DNA from 4 places in the Methylocaldum gracile genome. Region 1 is predicted to be linked to each of the others. Evidence: riboswitches for the same ligand, from Rfam matches in the RefSeq annotation. Region 1 holds a riboswitch; each other region holds the start of a gene.
The links. A riboswitch is a leader RNA that binds a small molecule or an ion and turns the genes downstream of it on or off. The one in region 1 is predicted to bind cyclic di-GMP.
Positions count from the first base shown of each region.

Region 2: it holds a riboswitch for cyclic di-GMP, as region 1 does, so the genes downstream of both, ACWJJK_RS09945 (hypothetical protein) here and pepA (flocculation-associated PEP-CTERM protein PepA) in region 1, are expected to answer to the same signal.
Region 3: it holds a riboswitch for cyclic di-GMP, as region 1 does, so the genes downstream of both, ACWJJK_RS19320 (VPLPA-CTERM sorting domain-containing protein) here and pepA (flocculation-associated PEP-CTERM protein PepA) in region 1, are expected to answer to the same signal.
Region 4: it holds a riboswitch for cyclic di-GMP, as region 1 does, so the genes downstream of both, ACWJJK_RS02350 (hypothetical protein) here and pepA (flocculation-associated PEP-CTERM protein PepA) in region 1, are expected to answer to the same signal.

Region 1 covers NZ_CM132196.1:1,796,990-1,804,822, forward strand. The annotation lists gene ACWJJK_RS07850 (Acg family FMN-binding oxidoreductase) at 1-350, shown strand, start outside; gene ACWJJK_RS07855 (3-hydroxyacyl-ACP dehydratase FabZ family protein) at 378-980, shown strand; gene ACWJJK_RS07860 (glycerophosphodiester phosphodiesterase family protein) at 1,367-2,614, shown strand; gene pepA (flocculation-associated PEP-CTERM protein PepA) at 3,252-4,118, opposite strand; cyclic di-GMP riboswitch class I at 4,217-4,297, opposite strand; gene ACWJJK_RS07870 (hypothetical protein) at 5,005-5,613, opposite strand; gene ACWJJK_RS07875 (ExeM/NucH family extracellular endonuclease) at 5,674-7,833, opposite strand, start outside.
Region 2 covers NZ_CM132196.1:2,244,179-2,252,011, reverse strand. The annotation lists gene gmd (GDP-mannose 4,6-dehydratase) at 1-9, opposite strand, end outside; gene ACWJJK_RS09950 (hypothetical protein) at 1,221-3,380, opposite strand; gene ACWJJK_RS09945 (hypothetical protein) at 3,744-4,640, opposite strand; cyclic di-GMP riboswitch class I at 4,755-4,843, opposite strand; gene ACWJJK_RS09940 (hypothetical protein) at 5,130-6,038, opposite strand; cyclic di-GMP riboswitch class I at 6,151-6,236, opposite strand; gene ACWJJK_RS09935 (hypothetical protein) at 6,498-6,626, opposite strand; gene ACWJJK_RS09930 (VPLPA-CTERM sorting domain-containing protein) at 6,623-7,483, opposite strand.
Region 3 covers NZ_CM132196.1:4,362,117-4,369,949, forward strand. The annotation lists gene ACWJJK_RS19315 (hypothetical protein) at 1-1,466, opposite strand, end outside; gene ACWJJK_RS19320 (VPLPA-CTERM sorting domain-containing protein) at 1,498-2,268, opposite strand; cyclic di-GMP riboswitch class I at 2,431-2,508, opposite strand; gene ACWJJK_RS19325 (transglutaminase-like cysteine peptidase) at 3,631-4,239, shown strand; gene ACWJJK_RS19330 (EAL domain-containing protein) at 4,236-6,143, shown strand; gene ACWJJK_RS19335 (VPLPA-CTERM sorting domain-containing protein) at 7,344-7,833, shown strand, end outside.
Region 4 covers NZ_CM132196.1:532,585-540,417, reverse strand. The annotation lists gene ilvB (acetolactate synthase large subunit) at 1-824, opposite strand, end outside; gene ACWJJK_RS02360 (tetratricopeptide repeat protein) at 1,291-3,003, shown strand; gene ACWJJK_RS02355 (class I SAM-dependent methyltransferase) at 3,052-3,807, shown strand; cyclic di-GMP riboswitch class I at 4,514-4,592, shown strand; gene ACWJJK_RS02350 (hypothetical protein) at 4,675-5,511, shown strand; gene ACWJJK_RS02345 (VPLPA-CTERM sorting domain-containing protein) at 5,632-6,435, shown strand; gene ACWJJK_RS02340 (hypothetical protein) at 6,432-7,833, shown strand, end outside.

The DNA of each region.
Region 1 (7,833 bases):
CCACCCCCGAGGATTTGGTGTCGTCCGAGTTCCGCCAAGGCGAGATCGATGTAGTGAAGCGGCTCGCCGAAGCCACGCCGCTTTGGAGCGTGGTCTGGAGCGAGCGGGATACGCCGGACGCCTGGTTGCAGGGCGGACGGCTGATAGAGCGGATTTACCTGGCGGCCGCTGCGCAGGGACTTGCAGTTCATCCTTTGGCGTACCCCACCGAATCGCCCGTAGGGTCGCCCGGTTTGGCGAAATCCCTCGGTCTTCCTTCAGGGGCGGTGCCGCTAATGCTGTTGCGCGTCGGCCTGGCTAGGCCTTTGGAGCGTTCCGTGCGCCGGTCACTTCAATCGGTACTTCGTTGATCAATGGTCTCAAAAGCAGGCGGTGTCATGCTAGATAAGATTCTTTCTCTCCGGAACTCTCCGATCCATACCCGTCATTTCATCAGCCGCATCCGGGAACTGCTCGACTCGGGATTGGACTCGGCAATCCATGAGCCGATGCGGACGCAGCACACGTTATTTCCTACCGCGGAGATTGACGTCGCCTTGCCCAAAGTGGGACGCGACATGATCAGCCAAGTAATTCCCCACCGCGGCGAAATGCTGTTGCTGGACTACATCGCCTGGGTCGACGACGCCTTCCGTCGCGGCCTTGCGGTCAAAAAAGTCAGGGAAGACGAGTTTTGGGTGGCCGGCCACTTCCCCGGGCATCCCATTATGCCCGGCGCGCTCATGCTCGAAGCCGGCGCGCAACTGGCCTTGTACTTGTCCAATCGGCGGTTGGCGGAACCTGCGGTCGGGCTGTTTCTGCGTATCGAGAACGCACGCTTCCGAAGCTCCGCCGCCCCCGGCGACCAATTGCTCATACTGTGCGAAAACGTCGATCAAGCCCGCAATATCTTCTATTACGACGTGCAGGGATTGATCGAGGATCGTATCGTCTTCGAGAGCCGAATCGTCGGCATGCTGTCCAAAGTGAAAAAGAAATAAGCGCTTGAGGCATCGAATAGCGGCTGCCGTTCAGAAACTCCGGATCGGATGATGGCTTCCGTCCGGATTCCGCGTCGACTGCCGCGGCTCGTATAGGCTGAACGGAGAGAGCGCAATCCGGCCCACCTTGACTAAACCCGCTTGGGCAACCCGCCAAACTTCACCTAACGAACGCTCCTCGGGAGCCGCGTATCCGCACGCCAGCGCCGGAAGGCGTCGGCATGATCAGGGCCGCTGTAGCGCTCTCGGAAACTCCGAAAACCCGCTCAACTGTCACGAGACCTAAACCGTTCAGTCACATTGATGGCACAAATGGCGTGTACGGTCTGTACTGGGCCGAATGGGCTCAACCCACCTTCACTAAACCAGAACAACAGGAGTGATAGATGCGTCCACGATTGATCATGATTGCCTGTGCGGCAATGACGGCAGTATTTCCCGGTCTCTTCGCCACCGCGTCGGCGTCCGATAATAGCCAAAGCGTGCAGTTGGGGCCTCGGCCGTTTTTCCTGGTTAACGATATGGAAGACGGCGAACTCAAAAACGAGCTTCGGAGATGTGCGAAAGGTCCCTTCAAAAAGACCGATTTCTCGATCGGTCACCGCGGCGCCGCTCTGCAATTTCCCGAACACACCAAGGAATCCTACGAAGCCGCGGCCCGCATGGGCGCCGGCATTCTGGAATGCGACGTGACCTTCACCAAGGATAAGGAATTGGTGTGTCGTCATGCGCAGAACGATCTTCACACGACTACGAATATCCTTGCCATCCCCGAGCTGGCCGCCAAGTGCACGAAGCCGTTCTCGCCGGCCACCTTCGATGCCAGCGGCAATCTCCTCACGCGCGCCACGGCGGAATGCCGCACCAGCGACATCACCCTGGCCGAGTTCAAAACCCTTCGCGGCAAGATGGATGCGTCAAACCCCCGCGCTAGAACCGTGGACGAATATCTCGGCGGCACGGCGAATTTCCGCACGGATCTCTACGCCGGCCCGACCAGCGGCACCCTGCTTACGCATAGGGAAAGCATCGAGCTTTTCAAGAAACTGGGCGTGAAGATGACTCCCGAACTGAAGAGCCCTAGCGTGGCCATGCCTTTCGACGGCTTTTCCCAGGAGGATTTCGCCCAGAAAATGATCGACGAGTATAAGGAAGCGCGCGTTTCCCCGAAAAAGGTCTTCCCTCAGTCTTTCAGCATCGACGACGTGCTCTATTGGGTCCGCTACGAACCCGCCTTCGGCAAGCAGGCCGTGTATCTGGACGATGCCGAAACGGTCGCCGATCTGCCCGATGCTGCCACCTTGGCAAGCTATAAGACCATGGGCATCAATATCGTGGCGCCGCCGACGTTTGCTTTGTTGGACCTGGACGCCGGCGGCAACATCGTGCCCTCGGAATACGCCAGGAACGCCAAGGCCGCGGACCTGGATATCATCACCTGGACACTGGAGCGCTCCGGAATTCTCGCCGACGGTAATAATGGGTTCTATTTTCAGACCATCGATTCCGCCATCAAACGCGAGGGCGACGTAATGAAAGTGCTCGACGTGCTGGCGAAGGATGTGGGTATTCGTGGCGTCTTCGCCGACTGGGCCGCGACGGTGACCTATTACGCCAACTGCAAGGGATTGTAAGGGGCGCTGTAAACCCGATCACCGAGCGAGCGGGAGCGAGAAATCGAAGCCTCCGGCGGGGTTTTGTTGCGTGAGGTCCCAAGCCTGCATAGTTCATGAAAGGAGGGTGGGCGGAATCGAAAAGCCCTTAAAATTCAACTGCTGACATTGAATTTTTGAGGAGATTCCGCCGTGATCCATGGTACCGGACAACGTGAACTGTTCGCGCACGTGGCGCGCCGCCGGATCGGCTCATCCCGGACTTCGACGCCGCCGATGATCTCGCGGCTCCCTGGCGCCAAGCAGCACAAACCCACTTTGCCGCCACCGAGGACAAACAACGGGTGTCGGCTAGCTCTTGTTGGAAGCCCTGCGCCGGAGGGGGCTCGCCGGCGCCGAACTGGCTCGCGCGCAGTGTTCGAGCCCGAGGGTGAAGTTCCTCAAGAGTTGTCGCGGACTTTTAGCGACGCTGCGTCATGAGGATGATAATTGCAGCACTGGCCTCGGCCGTTCCGGCTGGCGGTCGGCTCGAGGAACCGGACCGGGATAAGCGCCGGCCCGGTTGTGACGTTCGGCCGCGCCGTCTGCTTCCGCAGTCAGCGAAGCAGATTTGCACCGAATCCTCGCCCATTCACCAAATGGGCTTGCCATGCGAGGCTCACGCAGCCAATTTGCTGGAACGGCGAGAGATGACGCTCATGCCGGCCAAGGCACTAGCGAGCAGCCAGAAGGCCGCTGGAACCGGTACCGCCGTCAGCGTGAGCGATCCATCCGCCTGGTAGAGAATGCTCGTCGATGTAACCGGTATGCCGCCGACGGAAGAGATGGCGGGAGGTGCGGTGGGGTTTCTGACGAACAGGGAGAACAACGACTGGCCGCCGCCGATGGTATCGGGATCGTATACCGCCGAATCATAGAAACTGGTGTTTCCGACGAAGGTAAATTCGCTCGAGGTTACGCCAAGACCGGAAGGAAACTGGGTGCTTACCGTGACGACCCCGGTTCCGCCCGTCACCGATCCCTTAAGAATATTGGTGCCGTCCGTGATGCCCGTGTCACCGGTTACGTCGCGATTGACGGCGCTGTCGAAAAACAGGTCCAGCGAGCCACTCAACACCTGGAAGTTGATGGTCCACAGCCCGTTGCCCAGATTCTGCGCGTTCGTGACTTGTGTTTGGAAAGCCGACTGGGTGGTCAACTCGTAAGAGACGTTCAGTTTGGGGTTGCTCACCGTGGAGGTGCCCAACTGATGGTTGGTGACGTAAGACTGGTACACGCCTGAATAGATGTCTCCCACCGTAATTTGGGAGGGATTGGCGATCGTGTCCGGTACGAGCAATGCCAGACCGCCGTCGCCCGCCGCGAAGTCGTAAGTATCGAAGGGACCGACCGCTTCGCCGGCCGAACCGCCCACGACGGTGTAGTCCGCGGTACCCACCCAGTTCGGCAAGGTTGCCGCACCGGCAGTACTTGAGAATCCGACGCCCGTCAAAGCGAGCGCCGAAATGATCTTACTTGGTTTCATCCGAATTACCTTTTCACTGTGTTGACGTTGAACTCACAGTGATGTCCGTGATTCTGCCCACAGGTGGTGAGCGGTGCCACGGTCCTCCCCATCACTCGGGAGGCGGCCCGGCGATCTCGACAAACGCGAGACCCGTGGCTTTCCGGCCCCGCCTCACGGCGGGTGTGGCTCTTCGGCAAACACGTTCAGCTGGTCCTACAGCTTGACGTGACCGGTAACCGACCTAAGCCTCCTTGCTCATTTTTTCGAAATACCCGGTCAAATTAAGCCGAGACTGTTACACGTCAGTTAATGATTGGTTAAATCTATGTAATCAATTTATGACAAATGACTCGTCGGAGACCGATTAGGTGGATTCTGTCCAGTCTCCCTCTCCATGAGCCAGTGAGCCAGGCTCAAAAAAGTGGACACCATCAATCGCGTAAATCCGGTGATTGGTGGTGGAACGAGATGGCGAAATTACCGAGACAGCCGTTCAAGGCCGAGCTTCGTGCGCAGGTGATGAGATGAGCCAGCGAGGGGAAACCATTCGTGCTGGAAGCGGCGCGGCGGCAGCGGATGGCGATAGACCGAAGGCACTCTGCCGATACGCCAGGTCGAATCGGCGGATCAGGTCCCGCTTGGTCCCCGGCCTTGGTTCGGAGCCTGATCACGTTTCCGCCAGCCGTACCGGCCCACGTCCACACGAAGAGCCGAGCGAATTGGGACGGGTTAGCTTTGGCAACGGCTGGGATCAAAGCCTATCTTCGTAGACTTAGAGCGTTTTCATCTCGCTCGTACGGCAAAACAGGCTTGGCGGAAGTCGTTGGCGCCTTCGGCTCGGGTGAATGGATTCAAGCATTCGTAGGTCGGCAATCCTTTGCCGACAAACCCGTTGGCCCAACGGCTATCTTCGTAGACTGAGTGCGCCGATCGTACAACTTTTTCGGCATGCACTCCGCACCACCAGCCCCGAGATCCCGCTGGCGAACAGCCAAAAGGCGGCCGGTACGGGAACCGCGCTGGACTGAATGCTCAAGGACAGACCGGCATTGGCGGCGAGCGGCCCCGAGAGGCTGAAGAACAATCCTTGATTGGGTTCGGACGGATTGCCCAACACGCCCAGATCAATATTTCCGGCGTACAACGCCTGGAAATTGAGCGTCGCCAGCGTCAGCGTTTGGTTGGCCGGAGTGTTGGCAATGCCGGGGAAGGCCGATCCCGCCAAATCCAGTTTGACCAGGCCGCTGTCATCGCTGAAGGACGGCGAATACGTGACGCCGGTGAACTGAGCGGCGGTACCGTTCAGCACCGTGTCGAATCCGAACGCCAGCAATTCATCGGAAGCGTCCAACCCATCGAAGGGCTGAGTCAACGTTAAATCGATACTGAAGCTGTCGCCAACCAGCACGGGGGCATTCCCGACCAAATTGAGCGACACCACGGCCGAGTGGGAAGGGGCCACGGCCAATAGCCCCAGAATGGCAATTGCGAGGCGGGCTTTAAAAATCAACATCGTTTATCTCCAGTTAGGGGTAAAGGGCCGCCTCGTTGCAACGGGGCGGCCGATCGCTGTTTAAAGGCCTGCCTTGACACGATAGGCAGCGTAGTGGCCATACCAGCGCTGGTAGTCGGCATAGGTCACGCAGCCGACGCCGTCGTAGTTAGCCTCCGCCAAGTAGCCGGATTGGCCCGAACACTTGCCCAAGGCGGAGCGGAAGCGGTTCTGGTCCGCTACGTCGACGTCGCCGTCCTTGTCGAGATCGCCCGGCACCAGCACTTCCACCACGACCGGATCGTGGTCCGACGAACGATGCGGATCGGCACTGTAGAAGCTGGTGACCTGATCCGGCGTCTTGAAGTCGGTGTTGTAGTCGAGCGCGATTGGCTCGTCCGCGTTGATGTGCCATTCCGCGACGCCCTTGACCTGATAAGTGAGCGTCAAACTGGACAGGGCATGATCCAGATAGCCTGCTTCGCCGTCGAACACGTACGAATACGCGTCCTCGCCAAGGAAAGCCGCGACCTGATTGGTAAAGCCGTTCTGTTCCAGGGTCCGGATGGGATCTTCCTTGGCGTAGGCATTCAGATCGCCGATGACCAGGGCATCGGTGTTGCCGCTCCCGGTGGGATCCGCCGCCAGCCAGTCGGCCAGGGCCTGGGCAGCCCCGGTCCGGGTCAGGTTGCAGTTTCCCTGCTCGTCGCCCACGTCCGGGTCTCCCACGTCGGTGCAAGCCGAGCCTTTGGACTTCAAGTGATTCACGACCACCGTCAGCTTCTTGTTGGACAGCTTGTCCAGGAAGGTCTGGGCCAGCGCGGGCCGATTCTTGGTGTCGATGAAATCGGGATCGACCGAGGAGTCCAGAATCGCGAACGACCCGACCGGGCTCACTTTCGCCGGCTTGTAGATCAGCGCCACGCGGATCTCGTCGGTGCCGACGATACCGGTGTCGATGAAGGCGTACTGAGAGGACCCGGCATAGACGTTGAGGCTGTCCACCAGATCCCGGATCGCCGGATAAGCATCGTCGTCGTTCTCGATTTCCATGAGGCCGATCACGTCGGCGTTCAGGCCGTGGATGGCGGGGACGATCTTGTCCTTCTGGCGGGTGAACTCGGCCGGGTTCTCGGCGCCGCGGGCCGTCGGGAATCCGCCGCCGAAGCCGTCGCCGTTGAAGTAGTTCAGCACGTTGAAACTGGCAATGCGGAGCGATCCGATGCCGGGCAACGCGGGCGGAACCGCGGGGCGCGGATTGTCCGCCACGAACAGGGGTTCCGCCGTGGGCAACAGGCGGAAAGCACCGAAGGCGTAGCTCATCACCCCGGTCGCGCCGGTCAGCGTGTCGCCGCTCCGTAGCGTGTTGCCGGCGCTCAAGCCGGGAGCCGGGAAAATCACCGGGTCGGGATTCTGGGCGTTGGAGCCGTCATCCACGAACAACCGATTCAGGTCGTTGGCCGCCGCCACCGCATTCGCCGCCGCGCCAGGCAAAGCGACGTGCGTCGGATTCCGAAGGCGACCGTCCGAGGACACCACGATCTGGCCGAAGCGGCCCAGCTGGAAGTTTTCGGTGACGGTCAAGCTCTGGGGCAAGTTGATCAGCATGCCTTCGTAGCGCTCCCGGTCGGTGGCCGATCCGTCGAAGGGCAGGGTTACGGGCGTCGCCGCCGGCAGCGGGTTTCCGCTGGCGAGTACGGTTACCGAGGAGGCGTTCAGCGTCGTCAGGCCGTTGGTTTCGGTCACGGTTCCGGTCACCCGCACCCAATCGCCCGGATCGACGGCGATAGTGGAGTTGACGAACAAGCCTTCGGACGAAGCGGGATCGGCATCGTAATCCGCCGGCTCCTCCTGAACGAAGAAGCCGCTCAACTCGGTCGCGCCCTGGAAGTCGCCCACAACAACGGCCTCCACCGTCACGGCCGCACCTACGACGGGACTGGACAGGCCGGTGCCCTGCACCGTACTGATCAGGCTGACGGAGGATGGCGGGGGCGGAGCGGAAGCGAAAGACTGCCCGGCATTGAGCGCACCGAAGGTGTTACCGGAAGAAGCTACCCAAGTGAAGTCCTCGTAGAAAATGCCGTTTCCGGTAAGCTGCAAGGATCCGCCGACCGGTGTGGAACTGCTTTCGCTGACGCCGATATCGGTGCTGGTGAGGCCGTTGGCAAGCCCGTTGGTGGCGGTGAACATGCCCTCGTAACTCAGAAACTGAACGATTTGATTGGACGCATCCACCAG
Region 2 (7,833 bases), 450 kb from region 1:
TTTTTTCACTGTGAACTCTTCTTTAGGTTCTTAGAGCCTATCCCAGCAGGCCGTTCGCCCTGAGCCCTTCGACGGGCCTGTCCTGAGCTAAGTCGAAGGGCTCAGGACAGGCCCGTCGAAGGGTTACTTGAGCCTACTGGGATAGGCACTTATTCCAAATGGCCTTCAATACGGTTTCGATTTTTGTCAGGTCGGTTAGGCTGCGAGGCATTAACCCACTCTGCGATTAATGTTCTTTTCCTTCGACGCTTGAATGTCCGCGATAAAAACTTCTGCTAAGCGATCAGCCTTGTAACACATCAAATCGAACATTTTTGTTACATTCCTATTCCCGGAATCTCGAGTCCGAGATACGGCACTTCCTGACCATGTCTTAGCTCCCGTCGGATAAATAGCTCGGGAGAAACTTCGTTCTGCGAAGCGTGTCCCCGTGATTCGGGGCTGAATAACTCGAAAGCAAAGGATCTGCATACGTTGGCTCATCGGCTTATGGATTTACCTAGGGCATTTTCATACCGACTGTACGGGCACTCGCGAGTAGGTCGGGAATCCTTTCCAATCGCAAACGGCGTCTTCGTCGGCAAGGGATTGCCGACCTACGACCGTGCCCCCGTAGGTCGGGAATCCTTTCCAATCGCAAACGGTCGCTTTAGTCGCGACCCTTCCAATCGCAAACGTCGCTTTAGTCGCGACCTTCCAATCGCAAACGGGCCTTTAATCGGCCCCTTCCAATCGCAAACGGTCATCCGGGGAGCGCCCGAATGACCCTCCCAATCGCAAACGGCGTCTCCGGGAACACCAAGGCGACGATTTCCGACACAAAGCCCGTCGGCAAAGGGTTACCGACCTACGACTGTAGCACCCTGTAGGTCGGCAATCCTTTGCCGACGTATCGGCTCGGCGAAGGGCTTTGTCGGAAGGGCAGCTCTGGCGCTCCCAGAGATGCCGTTTGCGATTGGGAAGGGATTGCCGACCTACGCTCTCCCCTCCTGGAACGAATCCGTACACCGGGATGGAAAACGCTCTAAGTACATTCAGGGAAGTCTTGCGGCATAGGCAACCTGCAGGACAACCCCGCCAATCAAGCCAATCTGTCGAGATTCCGCAAATATTTGCGGAATGTACTTAGGGATAAGCAACCTACGCCCGAAAGGACGAGTCCCCAGGGTTAGCCCGGTCGCCCGGCAACCTCGACGGATCGTCCTTCGGCATCCTCTCGTCTACTTCTTTCTCGACCCCTCCCCCCTGGAGGGACCACGATCCGTCTCCGGAACCGGAAAAGCTTCTTGCGGTCCGGCTACCATCGAGTCGCGCGCTTTTTCCTTGAGCTGGACGGCTCTAGCCAGCAGCTCATTGCGTTGGCCCTTGGCGCGGCCGGAAGCGGCGTTCCTCTCAAGCTTCAGCGCCTGACGGAGATGCGTCAGGGCCTCAGGATATACGATCAAAGTACCCTCCGTCAGAACCTCGATGGCATCCTTCGTGTCGGCCGCCGCCAATCGGATGATGTCTGTCGCGCTCCGGTCGCTCAGGCTCTGCGCTTGCAGATCCATCCGATTGGAACTCCGTATGTTTTCGAGCGCGTTGATGGTTCGCAGGAACATCGCGACGGCGACGACCTGGGACGAGTCGAGCTTGACGTGCCGGTTCTTGCCGGACGACGTCAATGAGCCGGGCGAATTATTGAACGCATCGGTGTTGTAATAGGCCACCGCTTCCTCGATCGTGCTGACGCTATTGTTGTGGAAGAAAGGCGCCGTATCCGCAGCTTCGACCAATGACGGGGTGTTGAACCGCCCGTCTCCGTAGCAGGGCTGGTCGTAGTCGGGACCGCAGTCGATTCTTGCGTGGTGCTCCTCTTTGCCGAATCCCCCATCATAAGGAATGCTGGCATCGACCAGGCGCGCCGGTTGATCCCGCATGTTTTCCACGCCGCTGTCACGCGTCGGATTCTTCTTGGTGGTCGAACTGTTGGCACCGGCATTTTGGTGGCAGCCATTGCAATTGGCCGTCTGACCGAAGATCGGATTGCCGCTGCCGTCGACGGGATTTTCCTTGGTGTCGAACAGCTGCTTGCCGCGCTCCACCAACGGAGAGGTGAACGTCAGGTCAGCCAGCACGATGTCCTCGCTGCGCCCCAGGGACAGCATATAGGCGACCAGGGCGTCCAATTCCTCGTCGGTGGCCAGACGAAAATCGACACCCGGAACCCGATTGAGCGTTCGGGTCATATGCTGGGCGATGGCGCCTTGCGCGAACAGCCGCAGGGAGCCGTCTCCCGGCGCGCCGTCCCCCGACCAGCCAATGGCGTTGGCAAATTTCGCGTCTTCCTCGAACTCGCCGCCGTCCGCCAGAGTTTCCGTGCCAATCGACGCCGCCAGGGCCAAGGTATGAGGCACGCTGCGCATGACGCCGGGCCGGTCGAAGCCGTCCACATTGGCAAGGACCAGGCCGAGTTGACGCAGCAATTGCGGCTTTTCCAAGTCCTTGAGCGCAGGGTCGTATTCGGCCACGAACAGGGGATCGTCCTTCGGAAGCTTGACGATGTATTTCGGGTCGATGGTGTGATTGTTGTCCGGCCGATGGCAGGTGGCGCAGGTGCGTCCGTTGCCGCCGAAGGTTTCATTCAGAAAAATCTCCCGCCCTCGGGCAATCTCCGCGCCGAGAACCGCATCGAGATCGTTCCGCTTTTTGGCATCTGCATGAGCGAGCTTGGGCAGCATGAATTCGAACGGCTTCGCCGCGAAGCCGGTATCCTGTCGGGGAAGATTCGGCCAGCTACCCACACGGGTCACGGTCCAAGGCTTGTCGCCGTAATAAAGCCTCTGCATGAAACCCGGAGTACCGAACAGCACGCCCCCCTCTTCGGGATTTCGTTTCTCTCGGGTAACGGCAATCAGATCCAAAGTGAATCCGCTCATGGCCAAGCCGTCGAGACGGGTCTTCAAGATCCGTTTCCCTTCACTGTTCGGTTCGAGACGGCCGAGCCTCTGCATGGCGTTGGCCTTCTCCTGTCCACCCGCCTTGTGCCAGCCGGTTTTATTATCGACCAGCCAAACCTCGTAGCCTCCCGCATCGAGTCCGCTGACTTCGACCGTCACCCATCCCTCCAGCAGGTCGAGCCGCATGCGTCCCTGCGCCCGGCTGAATTCTCCGGATAAGGCTTTCGAATAACCGAGCGGGATGGTCAGAAAACGATCGCCGCCGTCAGCTTCATAAGCGGTTTTCCAGCGGCTGTACGCGTTCTTCAGGGTTTCGACATCGCCGTGGCCTGTGACCAGCTCCGACTTGGAAACTTCGGTATCGGTAAGCAGCAGGTAGGCGACCGTACCCCCAAGCATGAGCGCCAGCGCCGCCAAAAGTGGAAACGTATTTTTATTCACGGACTCGTACCAGGATCGGATTTATTGGAAGAACGTAGCTATACAGACGGCGATCCCACTCCTACGGACGACCAACGCGCGAACCGCTGAGCCTTGCTCGGCCGTTGCGAAACCTTGGTCGCGAGGAGGTGTCGGACACCGCCCGCATTGGACGACCCTGTCACTACGTTGAAATTATTGTTAAACGAATGGTTACGGCACCCGCCGAAACCGGTCATCAACCCCAAGGCCTCCGGCATCGCTTTGAGCACGCGTCTGCCGTGTTCGGATGAGCCGGGACATATCAATGCTCTATGGCCAGATCGATCGGATGAGCCCGGGAGATCGTTCCACCCGGGCACTCTTGCCTCTCTGGTTGCCAAGTTATGCCGGAGTCGGTTTCGAAGTCCGGCGGCCGATGGTAAATACGCCAACCAAGGCACTGCCGAACAGCCATACGGCAGCGGGAATCGGAACCGGCTGGACTGTCAATTGATAATTGCCGGCTACGCCGCCCAAGGCGCCTATGATGATCGTGTATTCGCCCCCATAAGTGGTGTCGAGGTCGAATACCTGCGACAAGGTCTCGCCGACCGAGGATGCCACGCCCCAACCGAGCAGGGTGAGATCGTCGGAGCCCAGCGGATTGTTTACCGGGGTCGGATCGGTAAAGAAGGTATCGTGCCTAGAAGCGCCGGCACCGGTATCCCAGCCGCCGTAAAGCGCGTAGCCGAGTTTGAGGTTGGCGCCGCCGTCGGCAAGGTCGTCCGCCAGAGTGATTTTGAATTGCGATATTCCGGCATCCACGCAGCCCTGGGCGCTGCCGCCGCAGGACCAATGGATCAGGCCGAAGTCCGCTCCGTGGCCCCAACCCTGTCCGCCGTTGTCGGGATCGGACCAGGAAAGGCCGCCGACCCGCAGCATTCGATCCGTGGGAAGGTCGGGATCGTTATTGTTGTTATAGTTGGCAATCTGCCGCTGCAGGCTGCTGCCGTTGGTGGATGTGGGCGTGCCGGTCTCGATGGTGCGGCCGGCCGCCGCCGCGCTGTGCATGCCCGCATACCACATGACGGGCAAACTCCCGGTATAGCCGACACCGCCGTTGGTCCAAACGCCGCTCGCGTCGGTGCCCGGCATTCCGTCGGCGCCGTTGATGCTGCCGCCGGTGCCGTCGCCGTAACCGGCGATGTTGAACGTGGCGTGCGCGTGAGCCTCGGGCGCAGCGACCAATGTTCCCCCGAGCATTCCCGCGAGGGCCAGTATTGTTGCCGTGGTTTTCATACTATGATTCGTCCTCGTCACTGTTAGTGGTCGTCCAAAAGCTCGTTAACAGTGATGTCCGCGGCGCTTCACCGTACCCAATGGAGCTGCGCCGCGGTCCTCCCCATCACACTAGGAGGCGGCTCGGCCGTCTCGAATACTCCATAGCATCGAGACCCGAAGCTTTCCGGCCCCGCCTCGCGGCGGGTGTGGCGATTCGGACAGACCTAACGGCGGTCCATCCCGACAAAGATCCCTCGGGCGATCCCTGCCAGCCGATTCCTTGCGAATCCGTGTGTATCGCGTCTTTTTACGAGCCCCCTAAGCGGCGGACCCGGCCTTTGCTGAAACAATAAATATGCCACTAAATAATCATTGCTAATCAAACAGATAAATCGCATGCAAACGCCACCGACGTGGCAAATCACGCAGTCTCATGGGTGATTCCACACAAAAGTTCCCCGCTTAGAGCGCGGAAAGGAAGGCGTGTACATACGTCGAGGTCTTGTTTCAGGCGGGAACGGCCATGACGTTCTTGCGGCGCTGTCCCAGCGTGACCAAACTCGCGAGGGCGCTGCCGAACAGCCAAACCGCCGCGGGGACCGGAACCGGTGCGGTGCTGATATTCAAGCTGTACTCCGCGATGTTCTGACTCCAGTTCCCCACGCCGGCGCCGCCCAGGTAGATGGAATAAACCTGACCGGCCAGGGCCAGAAAGGTCAAACCGTCTACACCGTCGACGGTGCCATCGTGAGTCAAGTAGCTCAGTCCTACGGTGCCGAACGGGTTATCGGCTTCGTAAGGTTTCGCGGGTGTGCATCCGGGGCAGTTCCAGGAGCCGTGATGAGAGTAACTGCCAGTACCGGAGTCCATGCCGGTGAAGACGGTGATGCCAAAGTTCTGAATGTCGTAGCCGGTTCCCGTAACCACCACGGGATTCAGTGTTACCCACATAGTTTCTTCGGCCTTGATCAAGCCAATATCGGTCTGATGTCTCCAGCCGGTCGGCCCGTTGGCTGTCGGAACTCCGCTGCCATTGACGCCTGCGTCCTGCCAGGCCCCGGCGCCGGTATCGATTTCCGCGGCGAAGCCGTAACGCGTTACTGCATCTGCTTTCGAGATTTCGAGCGTGTTGCCCGCCGAGTGAAGCTCGGCCGCCCAGTTCAGATGAGACGTACCGGCATAGCCGAAAGGCAGCGTGGTGGCACTGGCGGTTCCGACCCAACCCGGCGATACCGTCGGATAGGTCGGATTGCCTATACCCCCATAGTTCCAGCCGTCGGTGGCGGACAGCTCAGTGGTGGTGAAGGTGTTGTACATCGTATGCGCCTGGGCGCCGGAAACGGCGCCTACGGACAAGACGGTACCGGCGAGGGCCATGGCCACCGCTTTGGTCAGTTTGTTTTTGTTTTTGGACATAGGAAATTACCTCGTGCTGTTCTATGGAGTTGGTCTTTGTTTTCACATAGGCAGCGATGTCCGCAGCGCTCCCGTCAAAAGCGGAAGGCGCTCCGATCTCCCCATCACCGAGGGAGGCGGCCCGGCCGTCTTGGGATCAAATTCACAAGACCCGTGGCTTTCCGAACCCGCCTCGCGGCGGGAGTGGCAGGTGCAAAAGGGACTCCGCCCTGCTACGGTCTACGCTCCCCTTCCCCGGCAATGGTTTTCGGGTTTTCCGTAGCACAAAGCGCGTTCGAACCGGAATTCGGTCGAACCGGCCGATACCCCAAGAGCAATAAGCGCGCCTGAGGTAAACCGTTGATATAGCGCTATTTCTATGACGAACCTAACGGAAGCTGCGGGATATCCCATGTTTGTAGTGCGGGTATTCCAGCATGTGGCGACCCAAATCATCCGGAGGGTCAGCCAGCTCTTTCACTACACCGTTTCAAAGCGGCGATCGGCTGAGGCCGAGGCGATGAAACGGCCGGATATCGCCGACACCGGCGCATGCCACATGGTGCGCCCAGCCTCGAAGGCAAGCTCGACCGCCTTGTCCCGCATCATGCGGCGACGGCCTTGTGTCTGTGCCGCCCGACGAATCCCATCCCGGCCAAAGCACTGCCGAACAGCCAAATGGCGGCCGGTATCGGAACCGGAGAAGACGTGATGTTCAAGACGTAAAGATCCTTGTTTTGATTCCAATTGGCTCCGCCGCTACCGCCCAGATAAATGGAATAAATCTGACCGGCCTCCGCCAGGAAGGTCAGACCGTTGACCCCGTCGACGGTTGAATCGTGGGTCAAATAAGTTACGCCGGTGGTGCCGAACGGATCGCTCGCGGTGAAATCTAAGCCTTGAATCGGGCTATTCCATGCCTGATGGTTCTCATAGCCGGTACCGGTGTCCATACCGGTAAATACCGTAATCCCGAAGTTGGCAATTTCCGAATTGACGGCGGAGAGATTCAGCGTGACATAAGCATCGCTGTGCGACATCAACAACCCGATATCGGTGGTGTGCGACCAGCCCTGAGGGGTTGCTCCCGCGTCGAGCCAGGCGCCCCTGGCAGTATCGATATCCGCTGCAACGCCATATCTCGCTTGCGCATCTGCCCTGGAAATTTCCAGCGAATCACCCGCGTTATGGAGTTCGGCCGCCCAGTTCAACGCCGAAGAACCGGTGTAACCGAACGGCAGCGTCGTCGGGCTAGCGGTTCCGACCCAACCCGGCGATACCGTCGGATAGGTCGGATTGTTTATACCGCCATAGACCCAGCCGTCGGTTCCCCCATCGGTAGCGGGCGTTCCGGCGTTGTAGGTGTTGTACATCGTGTGTGCCGATGCCTCGGCAACAACCCCTAAAGAAAGGGCCGAGCCGGCAACCGCCATTGCGATCGCCCTGGCCAATCTGGTTTGTTTCATATGAATCCCTGCAAGTTGGAAGTTGAGATACCACGCCGTTAACCCGCATTGCTCATACCCCTTCGCTTCAGCCGTTCGCGCCGCAAAACGGTGTAATTCCAAATCCCTTCCAATCCGGAATTGATTTTCGAAGGGTGGCCGTAACCTACCCTACGCAACGTTCATTCGCATGCCGAATGGAGTAAGAAGTGCAAGCTAAGCGCAACCGATACTTAACAAGTGTCGTGCCAGTGTCCAAATCGAGGCACTACGGTGCTTCCAAGGCTTTACAAATAGGCCGGAATCCGGGAAATGAGGTATATGCCCCAGCATTCAGCGGCATATCGCGCATGAGGAGGAAGTCGGGCGAG
Region 3 (7,833 bases), 2.6 Mb from region 1:
GCCGCATCGAACGGGAAGGTCTGGGCGTTGGTGCCGTTGGTGCTGAGAGCCAGGAAGCCCGACTGGCCGAACGGATGATTGAACTCCACGTTCAGGTCTTTCACGATCGACGGCTTGCTGGCGTCCTGAGCGACCTTCTGCAGGATCGTCAGCACGTCTCCCGTCGGGCCGCCGACCGAAGCCTTGCGCCACTGGAAGGTCTGCTCAACCCAATCCGGGTAGCGGCCGGCAGCCACCTCGGCCAGCGTGGGCGCGGCACCGTCGATCTTCACGAAGCGGTAGTTCTTGCGAGCGATGGAATTGCCGTTCTTATCCCTGCCGGAGTTCTTTTCCAGGCTCTGTATGCCGATCGCCCAGCGCTTGCTGTTGCCGGAATTGCCGCCGCCGGTGTTGGTGCCATCGTTGAAATCGGCCAGGCAGTTGTCCACGTCTCCGGAACCCGACTGGCCGATGCCGTTCAGGGCGAGGTTGGTCGAGGGGACGATCGGTCCGCTCAAGGCATTGCTGCCGGACACCGGAGGCACCGCACCACTCATGCACGGATTGTTCAGGAATACCGCGTTGGCTTGCGCCTGGGTGCCGGAACCGTCGACGCGGCGGCAGACAGCCACCTTGTTGTCGGTCAGGCCCATGCCGCCGGAATAGCTGGTGAAGAAGTCAGAGGAAGCGCCACCGACCTGAACCTTGAATCGATTCCAGTTCTGCACCTTGCCGGCCAGCAGCGAAGCGACCTGTTCGGAGCTGAGACTGGGCATGCAATCGGGATTGCTGTCATCCCCCAGCACGCAACCGGCGGGGAGCCGGCCCTGGTCCATCTGCGCGTCCTGCAGGGCGGTATAGAGAGAGAGCGTCACCGGGATGCCGAACACCAGGCCCGCGGCCGGGGTCACGTCCAGCAAGCTGGAAACCTGGCTGGCTGTGACATCCGGCTGCTTCACGCCGCCCTCGATGGGCGCGTTAGGACCACGGAACAAATCCGGGTTGACGTCGCTGACGCCCAGATCGGACTCGTGCAGAATGGTGTCGCCCGCATTGGCGAGCGTACAGCGATAGAATGTGTCAGGGCCGGTCTTGCTGCAGTTGCCGTTATTGATCTGCATGTGCGTGATCGCCTGATCGAGGATCAGGGGCGTTACGCCCTGCGCCGAGCCGCCCTGCGAACGTTTGTGGAACAACACGTTCGGGTTGACGGTGCTGAGACCGGTCACCTTGGTGGAGTCGAGAGTGCAGAAATAGGCCGAGTGCTGCGCTCCCGGCTTGGATGCGTTGGCGTTGTCGCGGTAGATGTCCAGAGATCCGGCCACGCACAGTTCGGAAAAAAGCGCTTCCACGCCCTTGTCCTGCGCCGTGGCGCCGGATGCCCAGATTTCGATATCCACGGCCGCGCCGGGAGCGAGAGCGAAGGCTTCGCCGGCGCCGAGCAGCGCCGTTGCCGCCATGGCGACAGACAAACGATTGAATTTCATCGAATTTTCTCCGTTAAGGATATTTGGGAGATTACGCTTTCTGGCCGCGGCGGCTGACCAGGGTCAAGCCGGCCAGAGCGGAGCCCAGCAGATAGATCGCCGCGGGAACCGGTACCGGAGAGGTGCCGGCCGGGCCGAATTCCAGGGTGCCGTTGCTCGACAGCAGCCAGCGCCCGGCAATCTGATTGACGATGCCGTCGCTGTCGTCGCCGGTGTTATTGGTCACGTGGAAGAAAAGCGTTGCCAGGTCGACGCCGCCGGCCGTGGAAGCAAACACGCTGGGAGAAGCACCCATCAACGGACCCCAGTTACCGTCGTCCCAGGACTGCGGCAGTCCGTTATCCACGACGCCCGACACGTTGTCGCCCAGAGCGGTGTTCAGCTTGCTGATATAGTTCTGAATGATGCTATTGGTGCCGAGTACGTTACCGAAGCCGCCGTTGAACGAAGACCCGGTGGCCAAAAAGCCCCATTGATCGATATTGGCGAAACCCTCGTCGAGGGTGTACACGGCGGCGATGTTGTACTGAAGATCGGTCTGACCGGCGAAGCCGGCATAATTGGCGTCCGCGGCCAGATTGACGTTGAAAGTCCAATTCGAACCGGCGTTCAGCACGTCAGTGAGGGGAACGTCGAGATCGCGGAAGTAGGTGCGCCCCAGGCCGCCGTTCGCGTCGGGATCGAAAATCGACACGAACAATTCGCCCACGTTCGGATACAGGCCGCTGTTAATGGACGCTTCCGCGCCGGTGGCGCCCAAAGCCAGCATCACGCCGGCGGTAATCGCTTTCAGTTTGTTCATTTCCATGCCTCGTCTAAAATCGCGGTTGAAAATACCTTGCAGACATCTCCCCAAGGTCAATCTGCAGGGCTGTTTTCAGCCGGTCGCTTTTCGGCGACCGGCTTTTTTGTGCCGTTTTTCAGGCACCGAAAACAAAAAAAGCCGGGTTGCCATCAACGCTTGTGTGGCAACCCGGCTGTCTTGAAATCAAGACCCGTGGCTTTCCGGCCCCGCCTCGCGACGAGTGTGGCTTTGTCCTAGCAACCCTCCTGGACCGGGCTCCTGCTCCCCGGCCGCAACTTGAACCGCACTGCGGTTTTCTTCCGTCCCTTTGAAGGCGAGACAGACTTTAATGTCGCTTTTTTACAACCAAGTTAAGTTTGTGTGACACCGATGAAATTTTTTGAAAAAACTCAACGCACGGCTCCCGCGCATCAACTAAGTCTTTGTTTTGGATTACATTTGCGTGCTGTGTTTTTTTTCAAAACTTTAAGTCGCAGATGATTGCGAGCTGCCCCGGCTGTAGCTTTTTCGCTGAACGACTTTACGGATTCGCAACATGAAGGCGGGGGAATCGAGGAAGGGCACCGCCGGACCTGACTTCTTCCGAGCGCCTTGCCCGACGCATCGGGGCGGTGGGTCGGCAATCCTTTGCCGACAAATCCCGTCGGGAAGGGTCGCGATTAAAGCGACCGTTTGCGATTGGAAGGGACCGACTAAAGGTCCGTTTGCGATTGGAAGGGTCGCGGCTAAAGCGACCGTTTGCGATTGGAAGGGATTCCCGACCTACTCCGCGGTTCGGTGCCAGCCGGCCTGCAACCGATTGATCCGGCATGCCTCCGTCGTTAGGCTGGTTCCCGAACTCCCGTTTGGGAACCGACGTTGAGAAGCTCCCGCTTCTCGATTCGAATGATGTTTCGAGAAGCTCGAGCTGCTCGGGTATAGCTCCCAGGCGGAAGCTTGGGAGCCAGCGAAAATCCATACCGGAATGGCGGTCCGCTGACCTGTATAGCAGCGACCGTTTGCCATCAAGCGCTGACGCTTAGCCGGGCCTGCATCCGAACGCCTGCGTCGGCAAGGGATTGCCGACCTACGGCCGCTCGTTTCGGCCTACATTTAGAGCCTATCCCAGTAGGTTCAAAAACTCTTCGACTCGGCTCAGGGCGAACGGCCTACTGAGATAGGCACTTAGAGGTACGGGGCGGTTTCCCAAGCCGCACCGCTATACTGCGGTGAAAAACGATCGAGCACCGGAATATAAGGTGGCGAAATTTCGCCGAGATGGGGCAAGATACGCTTCCTTCAAATCAACCCCCTTAGCTCTTGAAACGCTTATTGATATGGAGCGCCGCTTTTGCGGTCCTTGCCGTGGCAGGCGTCGAAATGGACCTGCTCCCCAATGCACGAACCTTGGAACTGGTCGGCCAGCGCTATGGATCGGCGGCCGTCGAACGTCTGTCGGCGTGGCGCGACCTGGTTCTGCATCTGGGCAGTGCCGGCGAGCACGAGAAGCTGGCGCGAGTCAACGATTTCTTCAACCGCCTGCCCAATATCTCCGACCCTGACCAATGGGCGCGCCGCGACTACTGGGCGACTCCGGTGGAACTCCTGGCCGCCAACGGCGGCGACTGCGAGGATTTCGCCCTGGCCAAATATTTCACCCTTCGAGCGGCAGGAGTGGCTCCCGACCGATTGCGGGTCACTTATGTCCGGGTCTGGCGGCCACGGCTGAGCCGCATGGAGCCGCACATGGTCCTGGCCTACTATCCCGCCCCGGAATCCGAACCGCTGATTTTGGACAATCTGATCGGCGATATCCGGCCGGCCGCCGCGCGGACCGATCTAGCGCCGACCATGAGCTTCAATGCGGAGGGGTTGTGGTCGGCCAAGCAGCGCGGGCAGCATGGCAAACTGGGTGAAGCGTCCGACATACGCCACTGGAACGATCTGTTGGCGCGCATGCACCACGAAAAGACGGGAGCGATTCGATGAAGACGATGAGCCTGAAAACCCTGCTGGTCCTGATGCTCGGTCTGCTGTTTCTGCTGCTGGGGCTGGCTCTTTTCGCCACCGGCCTGGTGAATACCCACGGTTTTCTGCAACGCCAGTTGCACGCTCATGCGCAAGAAACGGCAACCACTCTGGCGCTGGAACTATCGCCCGCGCTGGCGAGCAACGACACCGCGGCGGTGGCCAATGCGGTGGACGCTCTCTACGATAGCGGCTACTACCGGCGTATCGCCGTGATCCGCCCCAACGGCGAATCCGTCGTGGAGCGGGAACTCCCCTTGAAAGTGGACGGCGCTCCCGAGTGGTTCATCAGCCGCGTGCCGTTCGACGCTCCCGCGGGTCGGGCCGAATCGATGGCCGGCTGGAAACTTTCAGCCGTGGTCGACGTGGCCAGCCATCCCGGTTTCGGATATAGCCAACTTTGGCAGATGACCTGGTCCATCCTGGGCTGGACTCTGGGTTTCTGGCTGATCTCCGCGCTGCTGTCGGTATGGCTGCTGCAAAAGGCGTTGCGTCCGCTGGACCGGCTGGAAAATCTGGCGCTTCGCATCGGCGAAGGCAAGTTCGAGCCTTTGGCGGAGCTGCCCCGTATTCGCGAACTGCATCATATCGGCTCGGCGTTCAACCGTATGTCGGAAGCGGTGCGGCGCATGCTGAACGCGAAGATGGAAACCATCGAGAAACTACAGCGGGATCTCCACCACGACCGGCAAACCGGTCTTTTCAATCGCGCGTATTTTCTCGCATCGCTGGACGCGGCCCTGGCAATATCCGGAACGCAGCACGCCATTGCCATCCTTCAGCTCACCGGACTGGCGGAATGCAATCGCCGATTCGGACGCGATACGGGAGATCTTGTCGTCAAATTTCTCGCCGATGTTGTGGAAGCTGTCGCCGAAAAGACGCACGGCTCGGCGGCGCGAATAGACGGCGCGCAGTTTGCCGTGCTGTTGGAGCACGCCGATGCCGATTGCCTGAACGATCTGACCCATCACCTCGCCCAATCGACGGTGATGGCTTTGCTCGAGACCGGAATCGCTTCGTCCTGCACCGTCCATATCGGGGCGGCCCTCTCTTCCGGCGATAGCAGCACGGCACTTCTTGCCCGGGCGGACGCTGCGCTGCGCGACGCGCAGATGGGGTCCAGCGGGAGCTTTCGGATTGCGGAGGCAGATCCGACGCCGGGCGGGAGCGGCCGGCTCGCATTGCTGCGGCAGGCTTTGGACAACGGTCAAGTGGAACTGGAGCGGCAGCCGCTTATGTGCCGGAACGCTTCGGCACCCGAGCATTACGAGGTGTTCGCGCGCATCGTGACGGAAAACGGATTACGGCTTTCCGCAGGCGCCTTGGCGCACATTGCCGAGGAAACCGATCTGGCTCCGATGCTGGACAAACTTGTCGTCGCGCGCCTTCAGGAAGCGATGGCGGAAAAACCCGAAGCGGCGTGGTCCGTCAATTTGTCGGTGGCCACCATCATGCAGCCGGGATTCGCTCAATCTTTTAGACATAAAGTGCCCGCTCGATCAAATCTGGCCATAGAAGTCCCCTTGAATCGGCTGATTTTAGCCCCGCAAGCGGCCGAGTCCGTTAGCGAGCTCAGGAGAGACGGTTTTCGGTTCGTGCTGGATCGCTTCATGCCCTATCCCGGCGCACTGGCCTGGTTAAACGAATTGATGCCGGATTGGGTAAAGGTGGAAGGGGCTCTCTGCCGCCGGATATTCGATGACGCCGGCAATCAGGCCCTGCTCAAGGCGCTATGCCAATACGCACGAGAGTTGGGTATCCGCGTTGCCGCCACCGGCGTGGAACGGGAGGACGAGGCCGATCTGCTTTTTGGCCTCGGGTTCGACGCGGTGCAAGGCCGTGTGTTCGAGAAGGCGAGCTAGAACGTTTTCATACCTACTGTACGGGCACTGGCGAGTAGGTCGGGAATCCCTTCCCGACTTACTGGAGACGCTACACCAAACAGGAAAATTCGCCTGCCGGAGGGGATGTCTCTTCCCGGCGACGAACGGATCGCTTCAGACGCCTTGTAAATCCATTCAACATTCAAGCGAACATTATCGTAGGGTGGGTTAGCGAAGCGTAACCCACCGATCCGAGGCCGTTCGGCGGGTTACGGCCTCGCGGCCTAACCCGCCCTACAAAACAATTCCTGATTGAAAGCGATTTGGAAAAATACCTGAAACGGTGCGCCTGGGGTATTTTCCTGGCGTCAGCGAATTTTACGCCCACCGTAGATTTTCATCCTATCCCATTGATTCAGCGAAACACGAGTCCTTGGCTCAGAGTTTGCTGCTAAATCCCCAGACATCCGAACCCGACGGGAGACTTTTCACCTAAACGCGGATCGGCGTCGGATAGCTATTCAGCAAGCAGCTCACGCCGCCTGTTACGAAAACGCCGTATACGCCCTCTCGCATGTTCTGGTTCGCCATCGGTCCCGGAGCCGTCCGCCGGGGCCAAGAGCGACCACATTCCGAACCACCAATAGGCCGCCATCGAAATTTCTCAAAATGTCACAGACCCTTAACAAAATCTTCACAGAACTTCGATTTAATAAACAAAAACTGAAAGATTTTTTTGTCGTTGACCTTTTCGGCATGAAAGCGCCGGAAATCATCGAGCGACGCCCTGGAACCCAAAGGCATAGAAAGCGTGCTGTCGGTTGAGGGTGTACGACTGAAGCGACCTGCACTGGGTGTGTGCTGGTTCCCAAACTCCCGTTTGGGAACCGACGTTGAGAAGCGGGAGCTTCTCGGGCGGGGCGCCCAAGCCGAAGCTTGGGCGCCAGCGGAGAGGCCGTTTGGGATAAGAACGGTATATCGAGGCTTGTCAGAGCATTTTGGGGGGTATCAAAGGTCGTTCGGAAACAGCCTTATCTTGGTTATCTCGCCGAATCGATAAACCAGGCAGGGATGGGTGGAATTGGAGTGTGGAAATCCGGGCATCGTCGCCCGTCATACCTCTACGCGCCTTTCGCAGACGTATAGGGTCGCCGCTTTTGTAGGACGAGAGATACGAGGGAATGTTTGGAATTCGGGTTTTTCGTTGCGTTTTAAACTGACTGTAAGGAGTCACTGCTCATGAAGACATTTATCGGTGCAATCACAGGCATTTTTATCTTTTTCAGCGGGGCTGCCGCGCAGGCCGCCCTGCTGGAAGGCCAATCGGTTTATTTCCAGTTTGCGGACGAGGACCTGGATTACTTCGGGACACCGTCCATCGACGGCGATACCCTGAGCTTCGCCTTTTCCGATCGTTCTGCCGCCTCGGCTTCCCAGCGCCTAAGGGAAACCATGGAATTTCAGGTCATCGCCAAGGACGGATTTCTGATCAATCAGTTTCACCTGGCGGAGGGCGGCGACTACGCACTCGCCGGAAAGAACAGCAGCGTTTCGGCCAGCAGTCGGCTCCGGCTCGACGACTTTACCAACGACGAACTGTTCCGCGACTCGGGTGAAAAATCCTTCCGCCTCGGCGGCAGCGGCGGCGAAAAGGCGGGCAGCTGGACCACGCTGTTCGAGCAGTCGATTGCCCGGAGCGAAGAACTGGACGTCCTCTTGACGACGATGC
Region 4 (7,833 bases), 1.3 Mb from region 1:
ACGGCGATCAGCAGATCGCATTCGTCCAGCGCCAGGTTAGTACAGCGCGCCCCATGCATGCCGAGCATGCCCAGCGACAGCGGATGGTCCACCGGCAATGCGCCCAACGCCATCAAAGTCATCACGGTCGGCAGCGACGATTTTTCGGCCAGGGCCGACGCCGTTTCCGACGCCCCCGCGTGCATGATGCCCCCGCCGAGGTACAGAATCGGCCGCTCCGCCGCCTCGATCAGATCCGCCGCCCGCTGGACGAGCGCGATATCGACCGGCGGAGCCGGGTCCGGCGCGCCGGGTTCGGGCCATGCGTTCACGTCGATCGACTCCGTCTGCACGTCTTTGGGAATATCGATCAACACCGGCCCCGGACGTCCCGAAGCCGCGATGCGGAAGGCGTTCGGCATCACCTCGAGCAGTTCCGCCGCCGAGTCCACCAGAAAATTGTGCTTGGTGATCGGAATCGTCAGGCCGTAGGTGTCGACCTCCTGAAAGGCGTCGGTGCCGATCATCCCGCGCGGCACCTGGCCGGTGATCGCCACCAGCGGGATCGAGTCGAGCTTGGCATCGGCGATAGCGGTCAGCAGATTGGTCGCTCCGGGTCCGGACGAGGCCATGCACACCGCGGGAACGCCGGTGACCCTCGCCATGCCTTGGGCAATGAAGCCCGCGCCCTGTTCGTGCCGGGCGAGGACGTGGCGGATTTGCGCGGATTTCGACAAGGCATCGTAGATCGGCAGATTCGCGCCGCCCGGAATGCCGGCAACGACGCGCACGCCCTGCCGCTCGAGGAGGCGAACGGTGAGTTGGGCGCCGGATAGTATCGTCATGGGGTTCTCCTTGGTAGAGCCGGAGTCCGGCGGAGGCCCCAAAAAAGAAACCCCCGTCGGCTTGCGCCGGCGGGGGTTGTTGAATCAGGTCGTTTACTTACTCATCTCCAACCCACGACGGCGCGCGCATCACCACTTGCACGACGACGACCACCACGAGGGCGACGATGCGACGAATGGCGAAGTGACGGAGATTCATGGATCGGATCGGGTACGAGTAAATATTCAGAGCGTGTCGAAAGGTTATTCTGGCTCAGCGAGGCCTTTTCGCGCAAGCCGTTGTTACAATTTCACTGCCACAATGTGACCGCTTCGGTATAACGGCAAACAAAAGTGAGCGGAAATCACCAAACCGGAACCCGAGAGTTTGGTTTTTACGCCTAAGCAATGAACGGTCGTTTTTACGATAATCGCGTTTCCCGTTCGACGGAACGCATTCAAGCCTAAGCTTAACGAGGAGGGGATCATGAAATTTTCCGATACCATCGGCATCGGCCTGCTGGCCTCGCTGCTGATCGGCACGCAACCGGCACTTGCCGCCGAAACGACGGGCCATGTTCACACCGAAGCGGGGCATTATCCCAAGGACACGGCTGCCGCCCAGGCTGTCTACGTCGATAGCGAACCGCCCCTGTGGGACAACCTCGGCACGCTGAGCTACAAGATCACCACGAGCAACACCCGCGCCCAGCAATATTTCGATCAGGGTTTGAGATTGGCCTATGCCTTCAACCATCTGGAGGCGCAACGGGCCTTCCGCATGGCGCAGAAACTCGATCCCCAGTGCGCCATGTGTTTCTGGGGCGAAGCCTTGGTGTTGGGACCGAATATCAATGCGCCGATGGAGCCTTCCGCGGTCGGCCCGGCCTGGGCCGCGATCGAGCGGGCGAAAGCCCTTGCCAAGCACGCGAGCCCCAAGGAGCAAGCCTTGATCGAGGCGCTCGCGAAACGCTACGACAAGAATCCGAAGACCGACCGGAAGCGCCTGGACCAAGCCTACGCCACGGCGATGGGCAAACTCGCCCAGCGTTTCCCCGAGGATGACGAGATCGCCGTGTTGTACGCGGAAAGCCTGATGGATCTCGCGCCCTGGGACTACTGGGCTGACCAAGGCCGCAAACCCAAGGGGCGCACGGCGGAAATCGTAGAGGTCCTGGAGCGGGTGCTGGCGAACAACCCCGACCATCCCGGCGCGATTCATTATTACATCCATATGATGGAGGCTTCCGACCGGCCCGAACGGGCGGAACCTTATGCGAAACGCCTCGCCGGTCTGATGCCGGGCGCGGGACATCTGGTCCACATGCCGGGACACCTTTACTACCGGCTGGGCCGCTATCGGGACGCTCTCGAAGCCAATCGCGCCGCCATCGAAGTCGACGAGGCATATTTGAAGGAGACCGGCGCAAAGGGCATCTACGCGCAAGGCTATTATCCGCACAACGTTCATTTCCTGATGGTTTCGGCGCAGATGGCGGGCGACGGCAAAACCGCTCTCGCGGCGGCGGAGAAACTCGCCGGCGTGCTGTCCGACGAGACGGTCCGTGCGGTGCCGTGGGTACAACCGGTCAAGGCCGCGCCATACTTCGCCCACGCCCAGTTCAGTCCGCCCGAAACGGTCCTGAAAATGGCCGATCCGGGCTCGGAGTTCCCGTACGTACAAGCCATGTGGCGCTATACCCGTGGCGTTGCGGCGGCGGCCAAGGGAGCGCCGCAGGACGCACGACTCGAACTCGACGCCTTGACCGGGATCGCCAAAACGGCGGATTTTTCCGGATTGACGGAAGCCGGCGTCCCGGCGGCGGACATCGTTCGGATTGCCCAGGACGTGCTTTCGGCGCGCATCGCCCAGGCCGAAGGCGATCTCGGAAACGCCGTCGCCGCCTTCGAGAGGGCGGCGGCGCTTCAGGAAAAGCTGACCTACATGGAACCGCCCTACTGGTACTACCCGGTACGCCGTTCGGTAGGCGCGCTGCGGTTTCTCCAGGGCGATCTGGCGGGGGCGGAGCGGGAGCTCGATATTTCGCTCCGAGAAGCGCCGAATGACGCCTGGGCGCTCTGGGCACTGACCGAGGTGTATCGAAAGCAGGGCAAGGACAGCGCCGCAGCGGATGCGGAACGGCGATTGACCAAAACCCGTGCCGATAATGGCGAACCCATCGGGATGGACCGGCTTTGACCGCCCCATGGGCTGGCGGAATTCCAGTCGAAAAAATGCTTCGAAACGATGATGCCGTTCTATGAGGAAGATCTCGCCTATGTTCATCACGTCGGCTTCCCCGATCTGGTGGATGGCGCCGGCGATGAGTTGCTGGCGCTGTTCCGCGCCGCGGGTCTCGATTCCGGCCTGATCATCGATCTGGGTTGCGGAAGCGGAACCTGGGCAAAGAAACTGCTGGAGCACGGATATTCGGTTTTGGGCGTCGATGTTTCCGCGCCGATGATCGAACTGGCCCGACGTACAGCGCCCGAAGCAGAGTTTCTGACCGCATCGCTGTACGATGTGGACTTCCGCCCTTGCGCCGCGGTCACGGCCCTGGGCGAAGCCCTGAACTATTGTGCCGACGGAGCGCCGTCGGAAGCGCGCCTTGACCGCTTGTTCCGGAACATCGCTTCCTGTCTGCCGAAAGGCGGCGTTTTCGCATTCGACATCCTTGTCCGCTCGGACGGCGAACCCATGCACTATCGCTCCTGGCGCAAAGGGCCGGATTGGGCGGTGTTGGTGGAAGTATCCGAACAGCCGCAAGAAAACCTGTTGATTCGGGACATTACCGTGTTCAGGAAAGGCGGCCACGGCTACCGCCGTTCCGAGGAGCGGCACCGGATCGGCGTTTTGGACGGCGCCCAAATCGAACGTCTTCTCGCCGGCGCCGGTTTCGAGGTGACCGTCTCACCCCATTACGGCCGCCATCCTCTGGCTCAACGACGCTTGGCATACATCGCCTACAAGAGATCGGATGAAGGACTGCGTCCTGAAGGATAGGCACGAGAACCGAAGAAACCAAGGTATCTTCAAGCACGCAGCGACCGTTTGTGCGGCCGGCAAATGATGCTGATTTGGCGGCCCAGACGAAGTCCAATAATCCATGGTCCGCTGAACGTAGTCCATGGATTACAAATATCGGGAAATATTCCCGCAAAAGCATGAATCACGCAGTTTGTCCCGAATATCCCTGGTGTATTTGTCGATTGCCATCGAATAATTACGTTGTATGCCTTAAGCCTTGCGGGATTTCACAGGACAGACGATTAATGTCAAATAAGACAACAGATTATGATGATGTCATGCGCATTGAATTGCGGCATTTAACCTGCTCCCCACATAATGCGGTATGTCGCGCATTGATATCCGCCATGGGCACCCGGATACCTACGCATTAACGATACATTTGTTAATGCACTGATACTCGCTGCCTCTTTCCCGTGACATGCCTGTAAATTGGCATGTGTTCCCAGGTAAATTACGCTTTGCTTCCACCGTTCCCCGGTATTTTCAAATTACAGCTTGTTAGTCTCGGAATACCCCTGCTCACTGGCACGGTATCTGCTTTAGCAGCTTGACTTGCCCGATAAGAACGCCAGTTTTCGAGCCTTATTGTCATTGTCATTTCGGCGGTTCTTATCAGCGACGACTGGCGGTTGGGCGCATGCCTGTCCGTTGGCCCAGGATGATATCGGTCTCAGGGACGAGACGCCTTCGCCACCTCCGCCGCGAGGCGGACTCGGAAAGCCGCGGGTCTTGGTATTCAAGACGGCCGGGCCGCCTCTCCTGTGAGAGTTATTCAAGGGCTATGGATTTCTCGAGCCTGCCGCACAACCTCTCGATGTTTCAAATCACAGGAAAAAATCCATGCAAAAATTTGGGGTCAAGAAAATGCAGATCCGACAGACCATTCTCGCAGCGGCTGCCCTGATCATGGCCAATTCGGCCGATGCCGGTGTGTTGCACGGGGGAACTTTTAGCGTTACCTATGACAACCCGAACAACCTGTTGGAAGGACTAACCATCGGTCCTGGCGGGCTAACCGAATATTATGTCGCGAACTTCTTTCCCAAGGCGGTGGCCGATACTTACTCGACCATTGCGGATATCATAACGGTGCCCACCAACACCTACCCCGCGCCGTCAACGCTCGAATACGTCGTCAATCCCGCCGATCTGACCGGCACCGGAATTCCAACGGGCGCCGGCGGCCGCGCCAACAAGCCCACCACGTTGACCTGGGACGCCAGTCAGGATGCTTTGGTCGACTCGTCCGCCTTTATCGCCAACGGCCAGATCGGGTTGAACGGTGTCGTGATGACCCGTGGCAGTTTCACGGGTACATTGACGTCCGGAGATTACACCTTCGAATACAACGCGAGTCGAAATGACGGCGTCAACAGCGGCTGGACCTTGTGGAACAACACGAGCTTCAGAACGTCCACTTACGATGCCCGCAACATCAGCGTTACCACCAATGGCGATGAATTGCTCATGACCGGGGAACTCTGGTGGTCACCCAATATGACCGCTTTCCTGTTCGGCGGCGACGGCTCGAACTCCGCCGGTAAAGCCGCTACCTTCACTCTGGTTTCGCCTGCCGTGGTTCCGGTGCCGGCAGCGGTCTGGCTGTTCGGCAGCGGCTTGTTAAGCCTGCTGGCCGGCGCCCGCCGAAAGTCGGTCCAGGCGGCTTTATCCGCTTGATCGCCGAATAGAGGCCGTCGACCCGGGCTGCCGAGCCGCCCGGGGAGCCGTCTATCGCGTTTATCCGGCCAATCGGCCGGATAAACGCTCCCACCTTCGACCTGTTACGGACTTATCCTCATGACTACACGCCACCGACTCTCGCGATTCGGCAAAACTCTTGCACCCTGTTTGACATTTCTAGCCGCATGGTTGGCATTCCTTCCGGCAACGGCGACCGCCGCCACCGTTTCCGGCGGCGCATTGATCATGAACCTGGACCGGGATGCGCTGGCCGCCGCCGTCTCCTTGGACGCGACCGATGCGCCTTCCATATATCTGGAGGAATTTTTCGATGCACAAGCCGCGGCGGTGCGCAACAACGCGCAAATTTTGGAAGATCATATAGTGCCGGGCGTCGGCGAAATCCCGGCCACGGGTCTCGAATTCGCCGTCAACGGCGCTACCGTCGACGTCCCGGTCGGCCGGAGAACCAAGCCGACCACGTTGACGTTCGATCCGGGCGATTTCGCGGGCAGCGTCACCGGCGCGATCGGTCTTGGCGGCGTCAGCCGTTTCCGGATCGATACCGGATCGCCGAGCAACCGCATCGTCTCCGGAGACTACACCCTGGAATTCGACGCGGCCAACATCGATGCCGAGACCGGACGCTCCGGCTGGACGCTCTATAACCATTATTCTTTCCGGTCGGAATCCTTCAACTTGTTCAACGTGGCGATGGGGCTCGACCCGAATTCGTTCACCCTGTCGGGCGAACTCGGGGTCGGGCCGGGATGGGAGCATTTTGGCGGCACCGTGGGCGCGATCGTCGGCGATTTCAGTTTTCAAACCACCGTGGTACCGGTTCCGGCCGCGGTGTGGCTGTTCGTATCGGGTCTCGCCGGATTCGGCCTGTTCGGCAGATCCCGGAGTTACCGCGCATGATACGGTCCGGTTTACGCAATCCACATCCGGGACGGCATGCCGCGGTGTGGTCCGGATGGATACTGGCGTTCGCATGCGCCGACGCCGCAGCGACGCATTCCGCTTTTGGTCCTTACATCAGCATCCAGGTCAACGTCGACGCGGCCGGTCAAAACATTACCGGCGATGCGGCCAACGAGCCCACCATGGCGATCAATCCGCTGGACCCCGGCAACATCGTCATCGCCTGGCGTCAGTTCGACTCCGTGCAGTCCTCCTTTCGCCAAGGCGGCTGGGCGCATAGCCAGGATGGCGGTTCCAGCTGGACCTTTCCGGGATCGTTGACGCCTGGACAAGGCCGAAGCAATCCGGTCATCGATGTGGATGCTCAGGGGAACTTTTACTTTCAGAGTCTGCGTTTCGACGAGCAAGGCATCTATATCGAAGACATTCAAGTCATCAAGTCGACCGACGGCGGGCGCAGTTGGCAAGAACCGGTATTCGCCCACGGACGAGGCGGCGACAAAGGCCAGCTCGCGGTAGACCGTAGCGGCGGAATCGGCGATGGCCATGTCTACGTCAACTGGCGCGAAACCGGCGATGACTACTGTTTCACCCGTTCCATCGACGGCGGAGCGAGCTTCGAACTGCCGGTGGGGATTCCCGGTAACCCGAGTTTCGGCACCATGGCGGTGGGGCCGGAAGGCGAGTTGTATATCGCCGGACGGCTCGAACCCAGTGAATGGGACGAAGAGACCCAGAATCGAAACCACTACCAGCACATTTTCTCGAAGTCCTTGGACGCGCGAGATCCGGATTCGATACCCACCTTTACGACGCAGATCCTGGATATCGGCGGTCCCGCTCCTTTATTCAATTTTCGAAACAATCCGAATCGGTACGGTCCCATAGGCGACGTTCAAGTCGACGTCGACCGATCCAACGGGCCGTTGCGCGGCAAGGTCTATGTGTTGGCGACGGTGGATCCGCCCGGCGAAGACAATCTGGACATCAAATTCGTCCGAAGCAGCGACGGCGGCGAGACCTGGTCGGCGCCGATCAGGGTCAACGACGACGAACCCAATAAAGATTCGTGGCAATGGTTCGGCATGATGGGGGTAGCTCCGAACTCGCGCATCGACGCCGTTTGGTACGACACGCGCGATAGCGGCAGCTATAACGTTTCGCGGTTGTATTACGCGTATTCATGGGACGGCGGCGCAACGTGGAGCAAAAACGTTCCGGTCAGCCAGCCTTTCGATACCACGATCGGCTATCCGCACGCTTCCCAAAAGATAGGGGACTATTCGACCCTGGTTTCCAGGAGGGACGGCGCAAGCGTTGCCTATACCGCAACCTTCAACGGCGAGCAGGACGTGTACTATCTGAACGTGTTTCCGGACTGCAACGAAAACGGCG